Regions from separate parts of the Paenibacillus sp. FSL K6-2524 genome, predicted to be linked through region 4. Evidence: predicted binding sites of a transcription regulator. Region 4 holds the regulator's gene; each other region holds the start of a gene.

Region 1 (5,882 bases), 2.8 Mb from region 4:
AAGTAATTGCAAGAAGTAGAAAAATATCTGAATATGCAAAAGAGCTTCTGTCAGCACAGTCATCATTAAGTAAATCAAATTTTATCGTTGTGGCTACTAAGTTTTTATCTACTTCTATAGAGGAAAGCTTAGAGAGCAATGATATCTTATTGAATATTCTTGCATTGGTGGACAGACGAGTTGGAAAAAAACGAATTCTAAATATGTCCGAGAAGATGAAGTTAAAGCATCCAATTGTGCAGTACTTCTATGAACTACGGCTTAGTACGTTATGAGCTAAATAGCTATGTATTACGCATAATACAACAACCGCTTGGACCATTTTTAGTCCAAGCGGTTGTTTATTAGCTACCATACTTTATTTGTTTGCTTTTACGAATTCAGCAGATTTTATACCCGCTTGACGGCCGAAGATAATGATTTCGGCAACAGAGTTGCCGCCGATCCGGTTTTGTCCGTGGAGGCCGCCTGCAACTTCACCCGCTGCAAAAAGGCCTGTAATCGGCTCACCGTCTTTATTTAAAACTTCTGTATTCGTGTTGATGTTTACGCCACCCATGGTGTAGTGGATTCCTGGGGCGATTTTGATAGCATAGTACGTTGCAGTGGACAAGTCGTTGTCCATCCCTGTTGTTCTGCCGAACTCGGCATCGTCTTTTTTGTTCACGCTGCTGTTCCATGTATCCAGTGTCGCCTTCAGATTATCCGCCGGAACCTCCAATTTTTCAGCTAAAGCCTCGATGGTATCTGCCGAAATGACAAAGCCCATTTTCTCATATTGTTCAATCGCTTTTACACGACTTTTCACACCGGAATCAAAGACTAGCGTAGCTGATTTTTCAGGAAGTGCATTAATTGCTGCAGTAACATTATCACGTGTATCCAACTCGTTGGTGAAACGCTCGCCTTCATTGTTAATCAGGATAGCGCCTTCCCCGCGAACGGATTCACCGATCAGATAGGATTGTTCTTGTTGTACGGTTGGGTGAACTTGGATTTGATCCATATCAACCGTTGTACCTCCAAGTGCTTCAATCATCTTGATACCGTCACCAGTACTGCCTTCTTGGTTTGTTGTTACATAGCCCTCTAAATCAGGTCTAGACTCGGTAATCAGATCCATATTGGAGCCAAAACCGCCAGTGGTTACGACAACCGCATCAGCTGTAATATTTTTTTCGTCTGTCTCGTTGAATACAACTTTGACGCCGTTTACTTTTCCATCATTTTGTGTAATTTCTGTTACTTTCGCATTTACAAAAAGAGGAATTCCTTGTTCTTGTACATTTTTCAGCAATCCGTCTACAAGGTATTGACCTACCGCCGAGCCGTCCTCAGGACGATGTGTGCGCTTTTCGCTCATGCCTCCGGTGATGGTGAGATTGTTCAATCTAATGCCGATGGAATCCAGCCAATCAATTGCATCAGCGGAATTATCAACGAAGTAACGGAGTAATTCTGTGTTGTTTGTGCCCTTACCGCCTGCTAATGTTTCTTCATAAAATGAATCATTACTGTCTTCTATGCCCTGCTCTTTTTGGAATTTCGTTTCAGAAGCATTCATCCCTGATGATGCTTTTAATGTATTTCCACCCGCCACCGGCATCTTTTCGAAAATAACCGGGTTCATGCCGTTTGCCTTTGCTTCAAGCGCAGTGGTCATCCCAGCACCACCTGCACCGACAATAATGACATCATATTGTTCTTTCAGTTGATCGATGGGAGTATAACTTGCTTGGGAAGCTCCCGATGTAGAATCAGTTTCTGTTTGCTCATTGACCGTGTTCTTTACATTGCTGTTACCGCTGTCGTTGCTGCTGCCCTCGTTGCTGTTCCCAGTGCCGCATCCTGCGATCACAAGCGTCGCTGAAAGAACGAGAGCTAAGACTGATGATAGTTTCTTCTTCATGGTAACCCTCCACTATAATTCGTTAGTTTTAGGATGGACGAAAAAAGAGGAAGTAACATAGGAGATAGGGAGGTTTAGGAGTGTGAGAGCCACGAGTTCTCCGAACTTCCATTCTTCTTTGGTTACGTCCCCGGTTACTCGCTATCCTTTTTGACATGAAAAAGTATAGCATTAATCATATCATATGTGAATCTTTTCACAATTATTTTTGAAATTTCGCCATATTTATTTCAGTTCTATTAGGACTCAAACCAATCTATATCTGAAAAATAGATGAACCAGAACTCTATGAACACATAGTCAGTAGTAAAGCCAGCACATAGCAGCTGTTCCAACAAGGACACTACAATGCATGCAAACATCGTAAAAACGGTCATTGACAGGCTATATGAACGATGCTATATTAAAGCCTATAATTTCTATCAAATAACTATGGATTAAAATACGCCATGTTTCATCATAGACAGGCATAAGTTTGGGGGGAACAGCGAAATGTCAGGAGAAGAAAGCTTCATCCAAATGAAACAGGTAACGAAAAGCTTCTATAAAGATACAATTGCTATTGAAGTATTGAAGGATGTAAACCTTGAGGTGGACAAGGGCGATATATTTGGCATTATTGGCTACAGCGGTGCTGGCAAATCTACCTTGATTCGATGTATTAATGGGATTGAGAGCCTGACGAGCGGCGAAGTGATCATCGATAAGCAGATTGTTAGCAATCTAACGGGCAAAGAACTGCGAGGCTTCCGTAGGCAGGTGGGCATGATTTTTCAACAATTCAATCTGATGCCTTCCCGCACTGTTTACGGCAACATTGCGTTGGCACTTCGAAACAGTGGATTAAGCAAACAGCATAAAGAGGAACGTATTATGGATTTACTTGAATTGGTGGACATTCGGGACAAGCGCGATGCCTATCCGTCGCAGTTGAGTGGCGGGCAGAAGCAGCGCGTAGCGATTGCTCGTGCTCTGGCCAATCATCCCAAGGTATTGTTGTGTGATGAAGCGACCAGTGCGCTTGATCCGCAAACAACCAAGTCCATCTTGCAGTTTTTAAAAGACTTGAACCGAAAATTGGGAATTACGATCGTTATGATTACCCATGAGATGGGGGTCGTAAAGGAAATCTGTAACAAAGTGGCGATTATTGACCAAGGTGTGATTCTGGAGCAGGGCGATGTTTTCTCTGTCTTCTCCAATCCAAGAGAGCCGTTAACCAAGACCTTTTTGGAAACTACGTCTAATCTGAGCAAAGTGGATGAGTTGATTCGTGTGAACTCTCCATTGGTACAACTGGAGGAAGGCCAGGTCATCCTGAAATTAACCTATACCAAAACAACAGTCTCGGAAGCACTGATTTCAGAGGTTTCCAGAAGATTCTATGTGGATTTTAATATTATTGCCAGTGATATAGAGATTGTAAATGATATGCTGCTCGGTGGGCTTGTCGCGGTCCTGAGCGGCGAACAAGCCAGCATTAATCAAACCTTGATCTATTTACATCAAAAAAATGTTGCCGTGGAGGTGATCAGGGATGCTCGATCAAGTGATCAACAAATTGCTGCCGAATGTGTCTAAATTGTCCGATGTTTTTTATGAATCTGTTCTTCAGACTTTGCAAATGTTTGCTATCGCAGGTTGCATTTCGTTTGTACTTGGTTTGTTTTTTGGTATTGTTCTGCTGGTTTGCAAACCCAATGGCATTCTGGCAAATAAATGGGTCTACTACTTACTGGATAAGGTCATTAATGTACTGCGTTCCATTCCATTTATCATTATGATTGCCTTGCTTATTCCGTTAACCCGACTGCTGGTAGGAACGGCAATTGGCACGACAGGTGCGATTTTCCCACTGGTGGTTGGCATCACCCCTTTCTTCTCCCGTCAAATCGAATCTGCACTGAGCGGGATCGATCCTGGATTAGTAGAATCAGGAAAAGCGATGGGCATGAGTGCGAATGAATTAATCATTCATGTTTATTTGAAAGAGAGTATTCCAGCTATTGTGCGGGCCACAACCATTACCAGTGTGAACTTGATTGGGTTGTCCGCAATCGTCGGGGTAGTTGGCGGCGGTGGTATTGGGAACTTTGCGATTATGTATGGTTATCAGCGAAATCAGCTTGATGCGACCTATATTTCGGTCATTGCCTTGTTGATTATTGTAAGCATCATTGAATTGGTGGGGAAAAGTGTTCTACGAAAGACTACATACTATTAAACAAACTTGAGGGGGAAACGAGAATATGAAATTCAGACTATGGGTAAGCGTATTGTTAGTATTTGCTGTAATCTTGACAGGATGTGGTGGCAAGAAGGACGGTGAAGCTTCGATTGTAAAAATCGGGGTTGTAGGGGAACCGCAAAAAGTCATTTGGGACGCTGTGAAGGAAAATCTGGCGGCAGAAGGCGTAGAAGTTGAACTTTCGTTTGTCTCATTTACGGATGGAATTATTGCCAATCAGGCATTAGCGGATAAAGAACTGGATTTCTCATTGTTCCAACATTATGCTTTTCTCGAACAAGAAGTAGCGGACAAGGGATATGACTTTGCCGTAATTGGTGAAGCGTTGGTAGCGCCGCTTAGCGTATATTCCAAAAAAATTACTGATGTGAATCAGATCAAAGACGGGGACAAGATTGCTATTCCAAATAATGCGACAAATGCGGGCCGAGCGCTGAAAGTGCTGGAGCGTGCCGGGTTGATTGAGGTGGATGCCAGCAAGGGCTATATGCCAACCGTACAGGACATTACAGCGAATAAATTCAATCTGGAAATTATTGAAACAGATCCTGCGCTGATACCTTCCTTGTTGCCTGACCTTGCTGCTGGTATTACCAATAGCGGGATGGCGATTGATAATGGACTGAGCCCAATCACAGATGCGATCTATTCGATTCCAGTCGATGCCAATGACGAGAATATCAAACCGTATATCAACATTTTTGTAGCAAGATCGGAAGACAAAGACAATGAAACCTACCTAAAAATCGTGAATGCTTACCGGCAAGACAATGTTGCAAAGGCGATGCTGGATGAATATAAGGGCGGCTTAATTCCTGCATGGGACTATCAAAAGTAATGCAACCAATCAAGTATCTGCAGGCATACAGCAACAGATAGGAGGAACAGCATATGAGCGAGTGGTGTATTGCAGAGGAAATTAAGAAGCATACCGATATGTTGATTCAGTGGCGTCGCTATCTACATCAGCATCCGGAATTATCTTTCAAGGAGTTTGATACTGCGCAGTATATTGTGGCACAAATTGAAGACATGAACCTGCCTGTGGTGATTACACGGCCAACACCGACAAGTGTTGTTGTCCATCTAGATGGCGCAAGAGAAGGGCCGACTATCTTGCTGCGGGCTGATATTGATGCACTTCCGATTCAAGAGGACAATGATCTGGCCTTCAAATCAGTCAAGGATGGCATCATGCATGCCTGCGGACATGACGCGCATACTGCGATTTTGCTAGGCGTTCTGAAGATTCTGGGCGAACATGCCAAGCAGATCAAAGGTACAATCCTCTTCGTGTTTCAAGCCGCAGAGGAGGTAGGCGGTGGCGCAAGGGAACTGATCCGTACAGGTATTTTGCAGAATGTCGATCAGGTCTATGCCATTCATGTCTCGCCTTCCATTCCAATAGGCCAATATGGTATAGGTTATGGCGCGTTGATGGCGGCTGGTGAAGCTTTTGACGTGGAAATCTTGGGTAGCGGCGGACACGCGGCCAAGCCGGAGGAAGCAAATGATCCGATTAACGTGGCCATTCAGGCGATTACTGCAGCGAAACAGCTGTTGGAACGCAAAACCGATCCGCTACAACCCAAACTAATGTCTGTCACCTATTTCAACGCTGGAAGAAACAATAATGTGATCTCCCAGCAGGCGAAATTTGGTGGGACATTACGAACGTTGGATGTGAATTTGTTGCAGGAGGTCAAGGCGCACCTGGTTCAAACA
Region 2 (5,882 bases), 3.2 Mb from region 4:
ATTAGGCACTTATGCTTGCAATAATTTCTGAGCGTTGTATAATTGTTTTTGTTTCCCGCATAACAAGCACCATGCTGGTGTAGCTCAGGGGTAGAGCAACGCACTCGTAATGCGTAGGCCGGGGGTTCAATTCCCTTCACCAGCATCTTTATAATATACGCAGCCTTCTACGAAATTCGTGGGAGGTTTTTTTGATATTTCACATGGTCTATATATACATTTTATCCCAACAGAGGATATAATAAGTTATACGATAGTTTAGGAGGGATCCAAATTACTGCACAAGGTAGGGGAACACGCAATGCTACAGTAATTGTCTTATTACTAGTAGCTATTTTACTAGCGATAACGAACCCAACAATAGAGGATTTCAGCGAATATATCGTGAAGGAAATTACGAATGAAAGTGACGGTGTAATAGTACAAGGAATTGCTAACTCGTTGGGAAGATCTGTTATTGAGGCTACTAGTGAACGCGATAACTATGTTATTTTTTCAATATTTACAGTAATTGATGGTGCATCGTCTGGTAAAGTTCTAGGACTCTTAAACAGGATATTTATCACGTTATGAACATACATAATTAGCGCTGGCCTGCGGATATTCTCCGTATGGCCCTTTTTTATGAAATTTACCTTTCCTTCTTATCACCCACATGATAGTTATAGAAAAAAGAGCATGATCTCCCGTTTCCGAGAAACCATGCTCCAAATCTTTGTACCTGTTACCCTTAAACTATCGTTACTACAACCCAATCCATTGCTTCACAATAGTGAGCAGGGTGGGGATCAACGCATCCGGATTGTACACCATCGGCTCGATTTGATCGGGAAGCATGAAGATTAATCGTAAAATCCACACTGCTAGTAGCAAAATAATAAATAGGATAATAATTGGCTGACTTAATTTTTTATAAGCTGCGAGTATGCACATCAGTATAGGCATGATGAATAACGGATGGTATATCAATGCTGCTCCAATATCCCCTTGAAAGAGACTCATATAAGCTCTCGTCATACCACAAGCAGGACTAGGAATACCAAATACATTTGTAAAGATACAAATACTCCCTTGGAACAGAAGATTTACCGCAATACTAAGGAGTCCCACGACACCAAAAACGAAGATGGGCAGGAACCTCTTCCGGTCCAATTGTTTCAATGCACTAATCATATAGAATGATTAAGCTGTTATAAACTTATTAATTTTGTGCTGAAGAATTGCCACAGAAACAATCGAACCAAATAAATACAAGATAACGATCAATGCCGTATCATTAGTTGCATACCTATTTCCACGAGCAACATCCGCTTCATATATACGTGAACCTGCTTTGTAGAACGCAAAGAACCCGTAAATTCCGCAAGTGATTATTGTTAATATCAAATCTAGACCTGCGCTGCCTTCATTATCTCGGCTAATCTCTCTTGATTCATCCAAGACTTTGTACATCCAATAAATCCCGTAAATTCCGCATGTGATAATAGAAAAAAGAATACCCAAACCAATACTACGCTGTTGAACCAAAAGTCATCATTCCTCTCAATTTTACAAAATACTACTATTTTCACATATGATAAGGTATCAGAAGCCAAAATGGTAGTACTTTTATCTACTTCACCAAAAAATAAATAAGATAATGTATGCAAACGTGAATTTTTACACTTTTAGTCCTGTTTCTTTTCTGCTACAATCAAGGACGAAAATGACAGAGAGAAAAGAGGTTCACTTATGAAGAGGAACAAATCAGCAATTTTGCTGGTAATCATATCTATTGTTAGTACTCTAATCGGGGGCTGCGGAAATTCCGGTAATGCGAAGGAACCCACAGCAAATAAGGAGCAGTCACAGGCACAACAGAATAATGGGCCAATGAAGGAAACCTTTTTTATTTTTGATACCGTTGTGAATGTATCCATTTACGATGATCGGGCGACCAAAGAAAACCTTAAAGATATCGAGGATCTACTCAATAAGATTGATAACAAAATCAGCCGCACGAATAGTGAAAGTGAAATTTTCAAGGTTAATGCGAATAGCGGGATAGCTCCCGTACAGGTTTCTCCAGATACGTTCGAACTTGTCTCAATTGCGATAGATTATGCCAAACGGACAAACGGTTTGCTTGACCCATCGATTGGGAGGCTCGTTACCCTGTGGAATATTGGCCACGAAGGTGCTCATGTGCTTCCTATAGAAGAGATCGCTCCTATGCAACAACTTTGCGATTATCGCAAGATTGAAATGAACGAAGAAACTCATGAGATTTATTTACAGGATAAGGGCATGGAAATTGACCTAGGTTCCTACGGTAAAGGTTATGCCGCAGATGCCGTTTACGATTATTTGGCGGAGCAAGGATTCAGCAGTGCAATTATCGATTTGGGTGGTAATGTCTTTGCCATGGGCCAGAAACCTACAGGTGAAGATTGGAACATAGGGATTCAGGATCCAACCCAGGAGCGTGGCATTCCCATTGGTTCAATTCGCATTAATGACAAAACCGTTGTGACCGCAGGTATTTACGAGCGTTATTTCATTGAAGATGGAAAGATGTACCCACATATTATTAATCCGAAAACGGGATATCCGGTCGACAATAATATCAGCAGCGTAACAATCATAACTGACCGCTCGACTGATGCGGATACTATGGATACAGCCCTGGTACTTCTAGGAATCGAAGAGGGGCTGAAATTCGTGGAGAATATCCCCAATGCGGAAGTCCTCTTTATTACGAAGGACAAGAAACTGTATGCTTCTTCTGGATTTAAGGAAATGCTGAATAAAACCAATGATAGTTATACTTATGCAAATTGAAAGTAGCATATTAATTTAATTCTCAAAAAAAGTAGGGTGAATAACAAGAGGATGTCCTTTAAGCCATATAAATTAGCTAAGGGACATCCTCTTGTTCATGTTAAGGAAGGATATATTATCGTAGTTGTTTCTCATAGCAAAGACTGGACCCACAATCCACATACTCTCCGTATTTATCGATGGGATAATACCCGTGCTTCTGATACAAAGTTATGGCTTCTGGGAGTTTTTCTCCAGTCTCTAGTCTAATGGTTGAGTAATTCAAAGCTAGGGCTCTATTTTCTAGGTCGTTAAGAATCGCTGTCGCTATTCCACGATTTCTAAATTCAGGGTCTACAAAAAATCTCTTCAATTCTACGATTTCACCATCAATAGGTTTGATTGCGCCGCATCCAACTGCAATTTCGTTAAAATATGCAACGATAAAGATGGTCTTGTTATTCTTAGAATCGGTAAGATCTAGCCCGAATATCTCACTTGGTGGGTAGACCTGTAATAAATAATGATCAAGTTTTGTTATTATACCGTTCAAATCTGGATGATCAGCAGTGACCTGCACCAATGTTACGTTGTCCATTTTACCCATTCCTTCCTTCATTCAAGTGCTAGAGCCGAAATATCTAAGTTGAAATTATCTCTTGTGCATCTACTTATTGTCAATGAAAACAAAACTAACGTTTTTTAAAAGCATGAATGCCACGTACGCATTTTTATTTTCAGCATAAGATGTCTAATATGACTTAAATGAAATGGGAGGGTACCGTATGGCTCCCCTTGATAGAAATAAGAAGCAGAATTGTAAACGTTCAACGCCAAAGTCCTCCCTGAAGAGTAAAAATTTAGAGATCATTGTAGCCTCGCTACTGTTAACTGGTAAATTAAAAGTGGATTCTATAGAACTCTTTCGGGAAGCATCAACCGTTATTAGTCTAGTTGGTAAATTCAATACTCTTGGTGACTTGAGTAATCCAAATATAGGGAAGATGACACAATTTCTAGATGAAAATGGTGGAATGACTTTGGATGAAGTATTTGCAGCTTTGAAGAAGAAGAGTGGAAGATAAAGACATCTGACTGAAGAGGTGAATTATGAGTAATTCATTTGATGGAGAGGGTTTCGCAGAGGCAGTCATTGTAGTGATATTAATAGCCCTATTTTTCTTTGGTTCTGAGGATATTGGGGATTTATCAACAGGGCCTACACCAGCGGACTAATAAATAGAGGGGGATTTTCTATGCGAGGGCTTAGACTTTGGTGCGTATGAGATTGGGACAGGCTAAAGAAAAAAGTGTATATACCGGGAGGAATTCCTCCCGGGTCACCCTCCAAAGCTAGCGTCGGTCAAACAGGTCAATGGCACCTAGCACGACATGTGCGAGGCCAAAACCAAGAGCTCCCGTTGCAGCAAGTTTATACTTGCTTCCAAGCAGTGATGCAGCAGAAGCGGATACTACAGCTCCGAGAACAGTAGGAATCATACCTTCACGCATACGAAACACCTCTTTGAGTTAGTTTGGAAGACATCGTTATTCTGGGCTCAATTATGGTTTGTTATTCGTGCGTAGAGTGATATTCATTGAAAATAAATTATTAAATAGAAAATCGCCCTGCGGATTATCCGCAGGGCGATTGCCTAGCTCCGGTTCCAATGAAGTGGATAATGGGGGACCGGACTTAGTTATAATGCTGTATGATAATCTGTCTTTTATGTACACGTTAAAAGACATCAACATCGGTATTCCTACTTGTACAAGTACCTGTTTTTCTAAAACGACAAAAGCCCTACCTCTCTTTCATCCTTGCGGCTCCGAAGACCGCGCCAGTGTGAATCAGAAACAAATTCTTACTCTTGGGTCAATAGAATAGGAATGCTATACCTGAAACGGTATATAGAAGGGTTGTACGTTGAGGAATCTAAAACCGAGGATAATCAATCAAATTATATTATATAACAATATGCACAGGTATGTCAATAGCACGACAAAGAAAAACGGGTAGTTGATATTAATGTATCAACTTACCCGTTAAACATTTGATATAATAGTTGTTTATCTAATTCGCAAATGTATAGCTGTCATTCGTTTTATTCAACAATTCTTTGAAACCAGAAGTGCCATAAAGCTTCTTATCTTTCGAAATGAACAACGCCTCGGCGTCGGGTGTATTTTCGATAAATTTGAGCCCCTCTTCGATTCCAAGCACGAATAATGTAGTAGATAAGGCATCAGCATCGGTTGAACGATTGGTCACGATGGTTACGCTATTGATATTATTGTCTACAGGGTATCCCGTTGTCGGATTAAGGATATGCTGGTACAACTTGCCATTCTCTATAAAAAAGCGTTCATATATCCCTGAAGTGACGATGGTCTTATCCTCGACTTGGATGGTACCAATAGAAATTCCTCTCTCTTGGGTGGGGTCTTGAACACCAACGGTCCATTTCTTGCCACCGGGTTTACTACCCATAGCAAAGACATTGCCGCCGAGGTCGATAATGGCACTGTTGAACCCTTTGCCAGCGAGATAATCGTAAATGACATCTGCTGCATACCCTTTACCAATAGAACCAAGGTCGATGTCCATGCCTTTTTCCTGTAAATAAATTTCATGTGTATCGTCGTTCATCTCAACCTTACGGTAGTCACTTAGCAGCAATGCCTCTGCGATGTCTTCCTTAGCGGGAACATGCGCACCTTCATGCCCAATGTTCCATAGTCCAACGAGCTTACCGATCGCGGGATCGAACAAGCCATCTGTACGCTCGGCGTATTCTAGTGCTTTGGAGACGAGATCATACGTATCTTCTGATACTTTAACAGCTGCAATACCTGATTTAGCATTGACCTTAGATATTTCACTGTTTTCTTGATTGCGGCTAATTTTTTGGTCAATATTTTTCAGTATATTCTCAATGTCTTGTAAATTGTCCTTGGTCGCTCGTGTGTCGTAAATTTTGACATTTACAACCGTATCGAATATAAAATAGGTTTGGGATAGTGGCTCGAGTGTTTCGTACTGAGATGAATTGCCGCTCGTAATTTGGGTAGAGTCCGCTGCA
Region 3 (5,882 bases), 190 kb from region 4:
CGCCTTCAATTTTGGTAAGGAGGACATATTTCTATTATAGGGATAATATCATCTAGTATGTAAAATGAAAACGGTTAAACCCCACAACTCGTGTTAGGTTTAACCGTTTTGGTTAATTTTTTCAGTTATTTCTGTAAACTTTCATGACATGTATATTACTTCGTTGCAGCAACTACCTGCTGCCGCCCCTCTTCAATCAAGCGATTTGCCCGTTCAATTTCGTCAGAAGTAGGTGATGGAACACCCTCCAACTCATATTCCCAACCGAGCTCTTGCCATTTGAATACACCCATTTGATGATATGGAAGAATTTCAAACTTCTCCACTGCATTCAGGCCACCAATGAATCTACCCAATTTCAATAAATCTTGCTGATCGTCATGAATACCAGGGACATAAACGTGGCGGATCCACATATTACGATTATGATCAGATAACCACTTTGCCATATTCAGCATTCGTTCGTTTGATTTACCTGTCAACTTAATATGCTTCTCATCGTCAATATGCTTCAAATCAAGCATAACCAAATCAGTGACATCAAGAAGTTCGCGAATTTTATCCCCTTCATTATAACCGTTGGTATCCAAAGTCGTATGAAGGTTCCAACGTTTCTTCACTTCTCGAAATAACTCCGTAACAAACGGGGCCTGTAGTGTCGCTTCCCCGCCGGATACAGTTAACCCACCGCCTGATGAACGGTAATAGCTCAGATAAGGTTCGATTTCAGATAGAACCTCTTCCAAAGTCATCTCTTTACCGTCCGTCAGACTCCAGGTATCAGGATTATGGCAATACTGACATTTCAGCAGGCAGCCCTGCATAAAGAGCACGAAACGTATACCGGGGCCATCAACCGTTCCGAAAGTTTCCAATGAATGTATTCGACCTTTTAGCATCTTTCGTCACTCTCCATTCGGCTACTCAGTATAAATTGCTACATTTAACTGGTAAAGGAATTACATCGAACCATGGAAGGTCCGGTTAATTACATCAAGCTGTTGCTCACGTGTCAATTTGATAAAGTTAACTGCATAACCCGACACGCGAATTGTAAGCTGTGGATAGTTCTCTGGATGATCCATAGCATCCATCAATTGCTCACGATCAAACACGTTTACGTTCAAGTGATGTGCATCACTACCGAAATAACCATCCAACATTGATACGAGATTAGATTTACGTGTTTCTTCTTCTTTACCCAATGCCTTAGGTACGATTGAGAAGGTATTAGAAATACCATCCAAACTATGTTCATACGGCAGTTTAGCAACAGAACTCAAGGAAGCGAGTGCACCTTTCTTATCGCGACCATGCATCGGATTGGCACCTGGAGCAAATGGTTCGCCTGCTTTACGTCCATCCGGTGTAGTTCCTGTTTTCTTACCGTAAACGACATTAGATGTGATTGTCAACACAGATTGAGTCGGCAATGCGTTACGATATGCTTTATGTTTGCGAATCATGCCCATGAATGACTCTACCAATTCAACGGCAATTTGGTCAACCATATCGTCGTTGTTACCGTAGCAAGGGAAATCTCCTTCAATTTCAAAGTCGATTGCAATGCCATCTTCATTACGGATAGGTTTTACTTTAGCATATTTGATAGCACTTAAGGAGTCAGCCGCTACAGACAAGCCAGCGATTCCGCATGCCATCGTACGGAGAATATCGCGATCATGCAGCGCCATTTCGATCCGTTCGTAGGAATATTTATCGTGCATGTAATGGATAACGTTAAGTGTATTCATATACAGTTTAGCAAGCCATTCCATCATCGGTTTGAAACGTTTCATGACTTCATCGTATGTCAAGTATTCAGAAGTGATAGCCGGAAGTTCAGGACCAACTTGTGCACCAGACTTCTCGTCTTTACCACCGTTAATTGCATACAACAAAGCTTTAGCCAAGTTCGCACGAGCACCAAAGAATTGCATTTGTTTACCGATTTCCATCGCGGATACGCAGCAAGCAATACCGTAGTCATCGCCATAGATCGGACGCATCAAATCATCGTTCTCGTATTGGATCGAACTTGTTTCGATTGATACTTTTGCACAGTATTTCTTGAAGCCCTCAGGTAATTTTTCAGACCAGAGTACAGTCAAGTTTGGTTCCGGTGCAGGTCCCAAGTTATATAAAGTATGCAAGAAACGGAAGCTGTTCTTCGTTACACGAGTCGCGCCAGATACGGACATACCACCTAGTGATTCTGTTACCCAAGTAGGGTCACCACTGAATAGATCATTATAATCAGGAGTACGCAGGAATTTGACGATACGTAGTTTCATAACGAAATGGTCAACTAGCTCTTGAGCTTGTTCTTCTGTCATTGTGCCTTCAGCTAGATCACGTTCAATATAAGCATCAAGGAATGAAGATACGCGTCCTAGTGACATTGCCGCACCGTTTTGTTCTTTGATTGCTGCTAGGTATCCAAAATATACCCATTGGAATGCTTCTTTAGCTGTATTAGCTGGCTTGGAAATATCAAATCCATGTGCTGCTGCCATTTGTTTCAATTCGCCAAATGCGCGAATTTGCTCAGATAATTCTTCGCGAAGACGGATAACATCTTCATCGATTACATCAACCTCAAGATTGTTGAGGTCTTGTTTTTTTTGTGCGATAAGGAAATCCACACCGTAAAGTGCTAAGCGACGATAGTCACCGATAATCCGTCCACGTCCATATGCGTCTGGAAGACCTGTGATAATACCTGCTTTACGAGCGGCTCTCATTTCTGAAGTATATGCATCAAATACGCCTTGGTTATGCGTTTTGCGGATATTCGTAAACATGTCTACGATGTCTTTTGGAAGCTCAAAGCCATAAGCTTTACAAGCATCGATCATCATTTTAATGCCGCCAAATGGTTGAATTGAACGTTTGAAAGGAGCATCCGTTTGAACACCTACAACTTGTTCCTTATCTTTGTCCAAGTAACCTGGAGCATGTGAGACAATCGTTGATGGTGTGTTAACATCTACATCAAGTACCCCACCAGCATCGCGTTCTTTCTTAGTTAGATCGGAAACAATCTCCCACAAAGCTTTAGTATTCTCAGTTGCGCCTTGCAAGAAAGATTCGTCACCAGTATAAGAAGCAATGTTACCCTCGATAAAATCGCGGACATTGACTTCCTTCATCCATTTGCCTTTCTTAAAACCTCTCCAACCCGACTGTACTTCCTTTACTTCTCTTTCAATCACCGACATCTGTATTCCCTCCATTTATATAGTTTGGAGTACGCGGTTTGAAGGATATTTTTCCGCGCCTCATGATTCCTTTAATTTGTGATAAATTTCACATTTCGGACACTGATAAGATAATAATCTTTGATAATAACATCTCAAATGCCCTATCACTTTGTAAGGAATCATTTATGCTATTATCATATAACAATTACCATAAAAGCATTGTGACAAATATCACTCTTCGAGTGATATTTGTCACTTTTTTTGAACTATTTGTTCACTTATTCTTCAAATCTTCCGTAGAATGCATCGCGGTATACATCAGCCAATTCTGTAACTAGTGGCAACTTCGGATTAGCAGTAGTACATTGGTCTTCGAAAGCGCGGTCTGCTAAATAGTCTACGCGTGATTCGAAATCCTTTGCATCGAAGCCAAGTTCTTGGAATGTTTCTGGAATGCCTAGTTTCTTGTTCATTTCACGAATTGCTTTGATCAAGCTCTTAACGCCTTCTTCTGTTGTACGAGCAGGCAATCCAAGAATGCGAGCGATTTCTGCATAACGTTCGTCAGCAACGAAGTGAGTATATTTAGGGAATGCAGCAAATTTAGTTGGTTTCTTAGCATTATAGCGAATAACGTGCGGCATAAGAATCGCATTTGTACGTCCATGAGCAGTATGGTATTGACCGCCCCATTTGTGCGCCAAACTGTGGTTAATGCCTAGGAATGCGTTGGCAAAAGCCATACCAGCCAAAGTCGATGCGTTATGCATTTTTTCACGAGCAAGCTTGTCGCCAGTTAATGCCGATTTTTCTAACCATTGGAACACTAGTTGAATCGCTTTGATTGCAAGACCATCCGTATAGTCACTAGCCATAACCGACACATAAGCTTCAATAGCGTGAGTCAATACGTCCATACCTGTATCAGCAACAGCGAACTTAGGCAAACTGTATACGAATTCTGGATCGATGATAGCTACGTCTGGAGTCAACTCATAATCAGCAAGTGGATACTTCGTGTTACCATTTTCTTTATCTGTGATAACGGCGAACGATGTTACTTCCGAACCTGTACCCGAAGTTGTTGGAATCGCAACGAATTTTGCTTTTTGGCCCAAACGTGGGTATTTGTAAATCCGTTTACGGATATCCATGAATTTTTGTTTCAAGTTGTTAAAGTCTGTATCTGGATATTCATAGAACAACCACATACCTTTAGCAGCATCCATTGGCGATCCGCCACCTAGAGCGATGATACAGTCTGGTTGGAATTTCTCCATCATTTCAGTACCACGTTTAACTGTTGTAGTCGATGGATCTGGCTCTACATCCGAGAATACTTCGATAGCTACTGGCGTTTGGCGTTGACGAAGATAATGTTCTACCTTCTCTACATATCCAAGCTTAACCATCATAGGGTCAGTAACGATCAGTACGCGAGTAATGTCAGGCATTTTGGCAAGATATTGAGTGGATCCTTTTTCAAAGTAAATTTTGTTAGGAATTTTGAACCATTGCATATTCACAGTACGACGATTCACCCTTTTCACGTTGATTAGATTGATAGCAGTTACGTTCGACGAAGTCGAGTTACGTCCGTAAGATCCACATCCAAGTGTTAGCGATGGTAAGTTTGTATTATAGATATCACCGATACCACCTTGCGAAGATGGTTGGTTAACCAAGATCCGGCAAGTCGGCATACGATCGGAGTATTTTTGAATAATTTCTTCGTTATTTGAGTGAATTACCGAAGAGTGACCCATACCACCGAAATGAACAACTTCAAGGGCACGTTCGATACCTTGTTCAGGGTTCTTCACTTTGTAGCAAGCAAGGATCGGGCTTAACTTCTCTGCAGACAGTGGATATTTAGTTCCCACGCCTTCAATTTCAGCAACTAGAATTTTTGTTCCAGCTGGAACACTGATTCCGCACAATTCAGCAATCTTAGTTGCTGGCATACCAACGATAGTTGGATTCACTGCACATTTATCAGCAATAATAGCTCCTGCAGTCAATTTAGTTACTTCTTCTTTATTTACAAAGTAACATCCGTTTGCGATCATTTTCTTCTTCACTTGATCGAATATCGGCTCTTCGATGATAACTGCTTGCTCAGATGCGCAAATCATACCATTATCAAATGTTTTGGAAAGAATAAGGTCATTCACCGCTTGATCAAGATCGGCAGACTTTTCAATGAAGCAAGGTACGTTACCTGGGCCTACACCTAGTGCTGGTTTACCACAGCTATATGCTGCTTTAACCATTGCGGATCCGCCTGTTGCAAGAATACATGCTACATCTTTATGATTCATAAGTGCGTTCGTACGATCCATCGAAGGATTCTCGATCCATTGGATACAATTTTCAGGAGCACCGTGTTTTACTGCAGCTTCCAACAAAATCTTAGCTGCTTCAGTACTACACGCTTGAGCAGATGGATGGAAACCGAAGATGATCGGGTTGCGAGTTTTAATCGCGATCAAGGCTTTGAAGATTGTAGTTGAAGTTGGGTTAGTTGTTGGTGTAATACCCATGATGATTCCCACTGGTTCAGCAATCTTCTGGAAGTTGTCGTAAGGATTATCTTCAATAACGCCTACGGTCTTGTTGTTCTTAATACTGTTCCAGATGTATTCCGTAGCGAACATGTTCTTAATAATCTTGTCTTCA
Region 4 (5,882 bases):
TACCGGACGAATTCTCGATACGATGGATTTCTTGAAGATTATTTTTCCTTCACTGACTTCGTATCAGCTAAGCCAAGTTTCTTCAGAGTTTGAAGTTCAGCATGATCGTCCACATCAGGCGGATAGCGATGCCCTGGCAACAGCTCTGATCTTCATAAAATGTTTGGAGGAAATTGAGGGTCTGCCGCTGCTCACCTTGCAACGTTTGTCCGATTTATTTGCAGGAGAAGATAGTGATTTAGGTTGGTTCTTTGATGCCATGTTGCAAGAAAAGGAACAACAGGTTGATCCTAATCCGAAAGGTCATACCTATTATCGGCAATTCGCCCTCCAAGTAGATGATTGGACGGAGATGATTCCGGCTAGGTATGGTGACGATACTAATCCATTGGATAATGTGACATTCCAGCAATTTATGGATGGGGTAAGAGATCGACTACGTGCTAAACTGCCAAATTATGAAGAGCGAGAAGCACAGAACTTGATGCTTGACGAAGTTATGCAGGCTTTTCAAGAAGATAAGCATTTATTAATTGAGGCCGGAACTGGAACAGGTAAATCTCTAGGGTATCTTCTGCCTGCCATTTACCATAGTGTGAAACAAGATGACAAGGTTATGGTCAGCACTCACACGATTAATCTACAGGAACAGTTGCGCGAGCGTGACATTCCATTACTGACTGAAGTAGTGCCTTTTCCATTTAGAGCTGCCATTTTTAAAGGAAGACAGCATTATTTGTGTTTGAGAAAATTTGAACATAAAATAAATAGAAAAGACTTTGCAACGCCAAAAGAAGAAGTAATGATCGCCGCACAAATGATTGTATGGTTGACCCAAACGGAGACCGGGGACGATGAGGAACTCAACATGGGGAATCGTGGGGGGGACTTCTGGGAGACTGTGGCTAGTGAGTCGGACTCCTGTCTGGGTCGTTCCTGTCCTTGGTTCCGCAAATGCTTCTATCATCGTGCTAAGCATGAGGCTGGTATCGCTGATGTAGTCATTACTAACCATTCCAAATTGTTCACAGATATTCAAGCGGGACATCAATTGCTTCCTAGCTATGAGCGATTGGTTATTGACGAAGCTCATCATTTAGAAGACGTAGCCGGAAAGCATCTGGGCCTTCAATTAAAGTACTTTACTGTTGTGCATACTTTGACACGTCTGTTCAAAGATAGTAAGACAGGACAACTTCCGAGTCTTAGAAGCGCCCTTCAGAATACGAAGAGTGAAAAGTCATCAGAGTGGTGTTCTATTATTGATGGCTTATATCGTTCTCTGCTGGATGTGAAAGAGAGCTGGGATAAGCTCAGCGAAATGCTCTTCGTGCTCATGCCTGACCGCAGTGATGCAGCTCCAGGAGATCCTGGACAGTTCGTTCTTCGGTTACTTCCAAATAGGAAGCCCAAGGAATGGGATGCTATTGAAGCATTGGAGAATCAGATTTATGTTATTCTGAGCGATGTGCTTCGCAAGGGAGAACGCATGCTAGGTGAGATTAGGGAAGAGCCAGATGATTACGGATCTGAAGGTTTAATGACGGATATCAGTGGATTATTCAAAGATATCGCAAACGAGCGTGATGGTTTGCGTTCTTTCATCAAACTGGATGACGAGGATACGGTGTACTGGATCGAAGGCAATGGTAATTACCGTAGTCGATCATTACAGATCTTTGCTGTTCCAATTGATGTGAGCGCCCAATTAAAATCGTATTTCTTTGATAAGAAGAAGAGTGTAGTGATGACTTCGGCGACATTGTCGGTCGATAAATCATTTCAATATATGATTGAACAGCTTGGACTTCAGGAGGCTGCCTCCGAAGATAGATTGGTTACTTCAGTGCTTCCATCTCCATTTAATTACCGTGATCAAGCACTCCTAGTAATTCCAAGGGATTTCCCGAGTGTTAAGGGGAGCGTAGGAGATGATCATTTTGTCAATACGCTTGTGCAGTCTTTAGCAGACACTGCAACTGTAACACAAGGTCGAATGTTGGTGTTGTTTACCTCTTATCGAATGTTACGGCAAGTGTATGATCCTCTTAAGGAACTGCTGTCTCAACGGGGAATTACGGTAATAGGCCAAGGGATGGATAGTGGTAATCGTAGTAAGTTAACTCGCAGGTTTCAAGGGCAGAGTGCTTCCGTTCTGCTTGGAACGAGTAGTTTCTGGGAAGGTGTAGACATTCCAGGTGAAGCTTTAACCAGCTTGGCAATTGTCCGTTTACCTTTCCAACCTCCCAACCATCCGTTGATTGAAGCGAAGAGTGAGCGACTTCAGAAGGAGAAGAAGAATCCCTTTATGAAGTTGTCTGTGCCGCAGGCGGTTATCCGCTTTAAGCAAGGTTTTGGACGGCTGGTCCGTTCTTCGCAAGACCGTGGAATTGTGGTTGTTTATGATACGCGCATCTTGGAATCCTACTACGGAAAATACTTTTTATATTCATTACCCGGACCGAAGATGGAGCATATGCCACTTGAACAGATGGTTCCACGTATTTCGGAATGGCTGGTCGCTGAAGAACAACAAGGTTCTTCTTTATCAGATTAGGAGGAAAAATGCATGAAATCAGAAAAAATATCGGATGCCGTGGTACGAAGATTACCCGTTTACTTACGTTTTCTAAATCAATTAAGTCAAAGGGAAGTACCTACAGTTTCCTCACAAGAGTTGGGTCAGAAACTGGCACTCAATCCGGCACAAATTCGTAAGGATCTTGCCTATTTTGGTGATTTCGGTCGTAAAGGGATTGGATACGACGTTTCTTATCTGATTGAGAAAATTCGTCAAATTTTAAACTTGGACCAACAAATTAATGTAGCTTTGGTCGGAGCTGGTAACTTGGGACAAGCGCTTTCCAATTACAATGCTTACTTGAAGGATAATATGAAAATTGTGAGTATTTTTGATGCCTTTCCGTCGAAGATTGGTAGCAAAATCAATAATATTACGGTACAACCAATAGAGGAACTAGTAGAATCGGTCAAACAGAATAATATCCGAATCGGGATTATTACAGTTCCGGATACAGAGGCGCAGCGAGTAGCTGATGTTCTAGTAGCCGCTGGGGTAGAAGCGATTCTCAATTTCGCTCCTACAATTCTGAAGGTCCCACCTGAGGTGCGTATTCATGCGGCCGATTTTACAACGGACCTCCTGAGTTTAGCCTATTATTTGAATGGAAAGGAAACAGAATTAGATGAGTCATAAGTGGTTAATTAAAAATGGGACGATAGCGGTAATGGACGATGCACGTCCCGTAGTTAATGGTTATATGTTGGTTGAGGGAGATACGATAACGTATATTGGTGAGGAACGTCCTGAAGGTGCAGAAGGAGCAGAAATTTTTGATGGAGCAGGCCTTCTCTTCCTTCCAGGTTTGGTAAATACGCACGGACATGCGGCGATGTCACTGTTACGTGGGTATGGGGATGATCTTGCCCTACAAGTTTGGCTTCAAGATAAAATGTGGCCTATGGAGGCTAAATTTACAGGTAGTGATGTGTATTGGGGGACTTCATTGTCCGTGCTTGAAATGCTAAAAGGTGGGACGACGACCTTTCTAGATATGTATGACCATATGGACCAAGTGGCCAAAGTAGTAGAAGAATCGGGTATACGTGCTGTTCTTATGCGTGGTGCAATTGGGTTCTGCTCTGAAGATGAACAACGCCAGAAGTTAAATGAAGCTGTTGGATTTGCTCGTGACTGGCATGGTAAAGCAGACGGGCGGATCACAACGATGCTCTCACCACATTCACCTTATACTTGTGCACCTAATTTCTTCGAGAAATTTGTTCAGGCAGCCCACGATCTTAACTTGCCGTTACATACGCATATGTCGGAGACTAAGACTGAAGTGGAACAAAATGTGAGTAATTATGGCGTACGACCGGTTCAACATTTACTCAATATGGGTATGTTCTCTCGTCCATCACTGGTTGCACATGCTGTGCATTTGAACGATGAGGAGATCGAAATTCTGGCAGCACATCAAGTAGGAGTATCCCATAATCCAGGTAGCAATCTAAAGCTCGCTAGCGGTGTTGCTCGAGTGCCTGAATTACTCAAAGCGGGTGTTACCGTTTCACTTGGTACAGATGGTGCTGCTAGCAATAATAACCTTGATATGTTTGAGGAAATCCGGTTGGCTGCATTGATTCATAAAGGGGTATCTGGTGATCCAACTGCTGTACCGGCATTACAAGCACTCAAGATGGGTACAGAGTATGGTGCTAAGTCAGTTTTCTTACAGGATACGGGCAAATTGGCCCAGGGAATGAAGGCCGATTTTATTGCTCTGAATACGGAGCAGGCTCATTTTCTGCCAAGAACCGATTATATTTCTCATGCAGTGTATTCGGCCGGAGCGAAAGATGTGGAGCATGTTTGGGTGAACGGCAAACAAGTGATTAAGAATGGTGCTGCGCTGACTATTGACGAAGAAAAAGTGCGTTATGAAGCGCAAGCAGCTTATGAAGGATTGTTATCTCGTTAATTCGTCGTCATAGCTCAAACAAGTCATTAACGGGGAGTGGAAGAGAAGGTTGAAGAAGAAAACCAAATGGATACTAATCTCTATCCTAACCCTGCTGCTCGTGCTCTTTGGTCTTCACCGTTTCTATATCTATATCCAACAGGATTTGTGGAGCGGCGAGCAAGCCGCGGTAGTACGAGCACAGCAGGAAGCCGGTATTAGCGATGTTAAGAAAGTATATAAATCGGTTTGGGATGAAGTGTGCTGGGTTGTAGAAGGTAAGGATGAATCGGGGCAAGCAGTCATGGTATGGATTCAAGAAGGAAAAGAATCCCGAGTAGTCCCTCTCTCAGAAGGAACAACGGAAGCCCAGGTCAAAGCGATCATACATGAACGCTTTCCGGAAATTGATATTGTAAGATTGGTTCCTGGAATTTATAACGATCAATTAGTGTGGCAGTTATTTTATAAAGAGAACGCACATCATTATTATCGTTTCTACAATTTCAGCAGCGGCGAACCACTCTCTGAGGTGTTTACACTACCGAATCGCTAGGTAATTACATTTAAATAAGCCATGTGCACGAATGTTGATAATGAACATTTTGCACATGGCTTATTTTTGTGGTGTATGCATAGTTTAAACTGCGAAATAATATAAAATTTTAAATATAGTCACACCTTCCATTCGAATTAGTGTGTATGATGTGATATACTTCTATTTGTTGAAATGATATACGATTAGTATATCGATATAGTCGGAAAATAGTATACTAGTTAATATATATCAACACATATTATCATCATAAGGGGGACATCAAAGTGAAACTTCGTACCTGGCCGATTGTTGTAACGGTTGCGGTATCAGCACTGTTGTTGTTTGGTGGGTGGTTTGCTTATCGCCAGTGGGTGGTTGAAAATCCCCTAAAAAAACTGGTGACGGAATATGAGGGTGTAAATGCTGTTCAGTTTGATATTACCCGCACTGAGGTTGATTTGAAACTGAAATTAGAACCAGGAACCGATATTAGCGGTTTGGTCAAACATATAGAACAGGACGGAAAAGGAATTATCGGAAATCGCACACTGAAATTGGATGTTGAGGATATTTCCTCACCTGCTCTAGATAAATTATGGGAGCAGGCATTGTTCTCCGTAGCACAGGCGATGGAGAACAAACAATATACAGAGATCACAGCTACCTTGGAGAAGCTAGAGCAACAAGATAGCTCATTACAGACGAGTGCGGAAATAGATGATAAAAATGTGTACATTACTTTGACTAATGGAGAAAATAGCAAATTTATTATCTTGCCTCGCATTCCGCAGAAAATGGGGGTATGGTCCAATGCGTAAATCAATGATTGAGGTTGCGATTGGATTTGTGCCAGTATTTTT

Evidence for each region. Region 4 encodes Rex, which represses fermentation and respiration genes when NADH is low (regulators of the CRP and FNR family bind a similar motif). Its sites were predicted from a motif close to TTGTGAAATATTTCACAA; they were not measured.
Region 1: the regulator Rex is predicted to act here: its motif matches at 2,094-2,111, upstream of NST85_RS05160 (flavocytochrome c).
Region 2: the regulator Rex is predicted to act here: its motif matches at 1,650-1,667, upstream of NST85_RS03155 (FAD:protein FMN transferase).
Region 3: the regulator Rex is predicted to act here: its motif matches at 3,298-3,315, upstream of pflB (formate C-acetyltransferase).

The regions. Positions count from the first base shown of each region.
Region 1 covers NZ_JBBOSP010000001.1:1,169,516-1,175,397, forward strand. The annotation lists gene NST85_RS05155 (SF0329 family protein) at 1-275, shown strand, start outside; gene NST85_RS05160 (flavocytochrome c) at 359-1,909, opposite strand; gene NST85_RS05165 (methionine ABC transporter ATP-binding protein) at 2,402-3,490, shown strand; gene NST85_RS05170 (methionine ABC transporter permease) at 3,447-4,133, shown strand; gene NST85_RS05175 (MetQ/NlpA family ABC transporter substrate-binding protein) at 4,159-4,995, shown strand; gene NST85_RS05180 (M20 metallopeptidase family protein) at 5,049-5,882, shown strand, end outside.
Region 2 covers NZ_JBBOSP010000001.1:729,754-735,635, forward strand. The annotation lists tRNA gene NST85_RS03140 (tRNA-Thr) at 74-145, shown strand; gene NST85_RS03145 (DUF2752 domain-containing protein) at 745-1,173, opposite strand; gene NST85_RS03150 (DUF4234 domain-containing protein) at 1,183-1,527, opposite strand; gene NST85_RS03155 (FAD:protein FMN transferase) at 1,732-2,820, shown strand; gene NST85_RS03160 (GNAT family N-acetyltransferase) at 2,936-3,397, opposite strand; gene NST85_RS03165 (hypothetical protein) at 3,585-3,884, shown strand; gene NST85_RS03170 (hypothetical protein) at 3,910-4,035, shown strand; gene NST85_RS03175 (asparagine synthase) at 4,153-4,311, opposite strand; gene NST85_RS03180 (FAD:protein FMN transferase) at 4,874-5,882, opposite strand, start outside.
Region 3 covers NZ_JBBOSP010000001.1:4,135,595-4,141,476, forward strand. The annotation lists gene pflA (pyruvate formate-lyase-activating protein) at 156-899, opposite strand; gene pflB (formate C-acetyltransferase) at 960-3,221, opposite strand; gene adhE (bifunctional acetaldehyde-CoA/alcohol dehydrogenase) at 3,482-5,882, opposite strand, start outside.
Region 4 covers NZ_JBBOSP010000001.1:3,947,569-3,953,450, reverse strand. The annotation lists gene dinG (ATP-dependent DNA helicase DinG) at 1-2,557, shown strand, start outside; gene NST85_RS18080 (redox-sensing transcriptional repressor Rex) at 2,570-3,217, shown strand; gene NST85_RS18075 (amidohydrolase) at 3,207-4,505, shown strand; gene NST85_RS18070 (cell wall elongation regulator TseB-like domain-containing protein) at 4,555-5,040, shown strand; gene NST85_RS18065 (hypothetical protein) at 5,307-5,840, shown strand; gene NST85_RS18060 (AAA family ATPase) at 5,833-5,882, shown strand, end outside.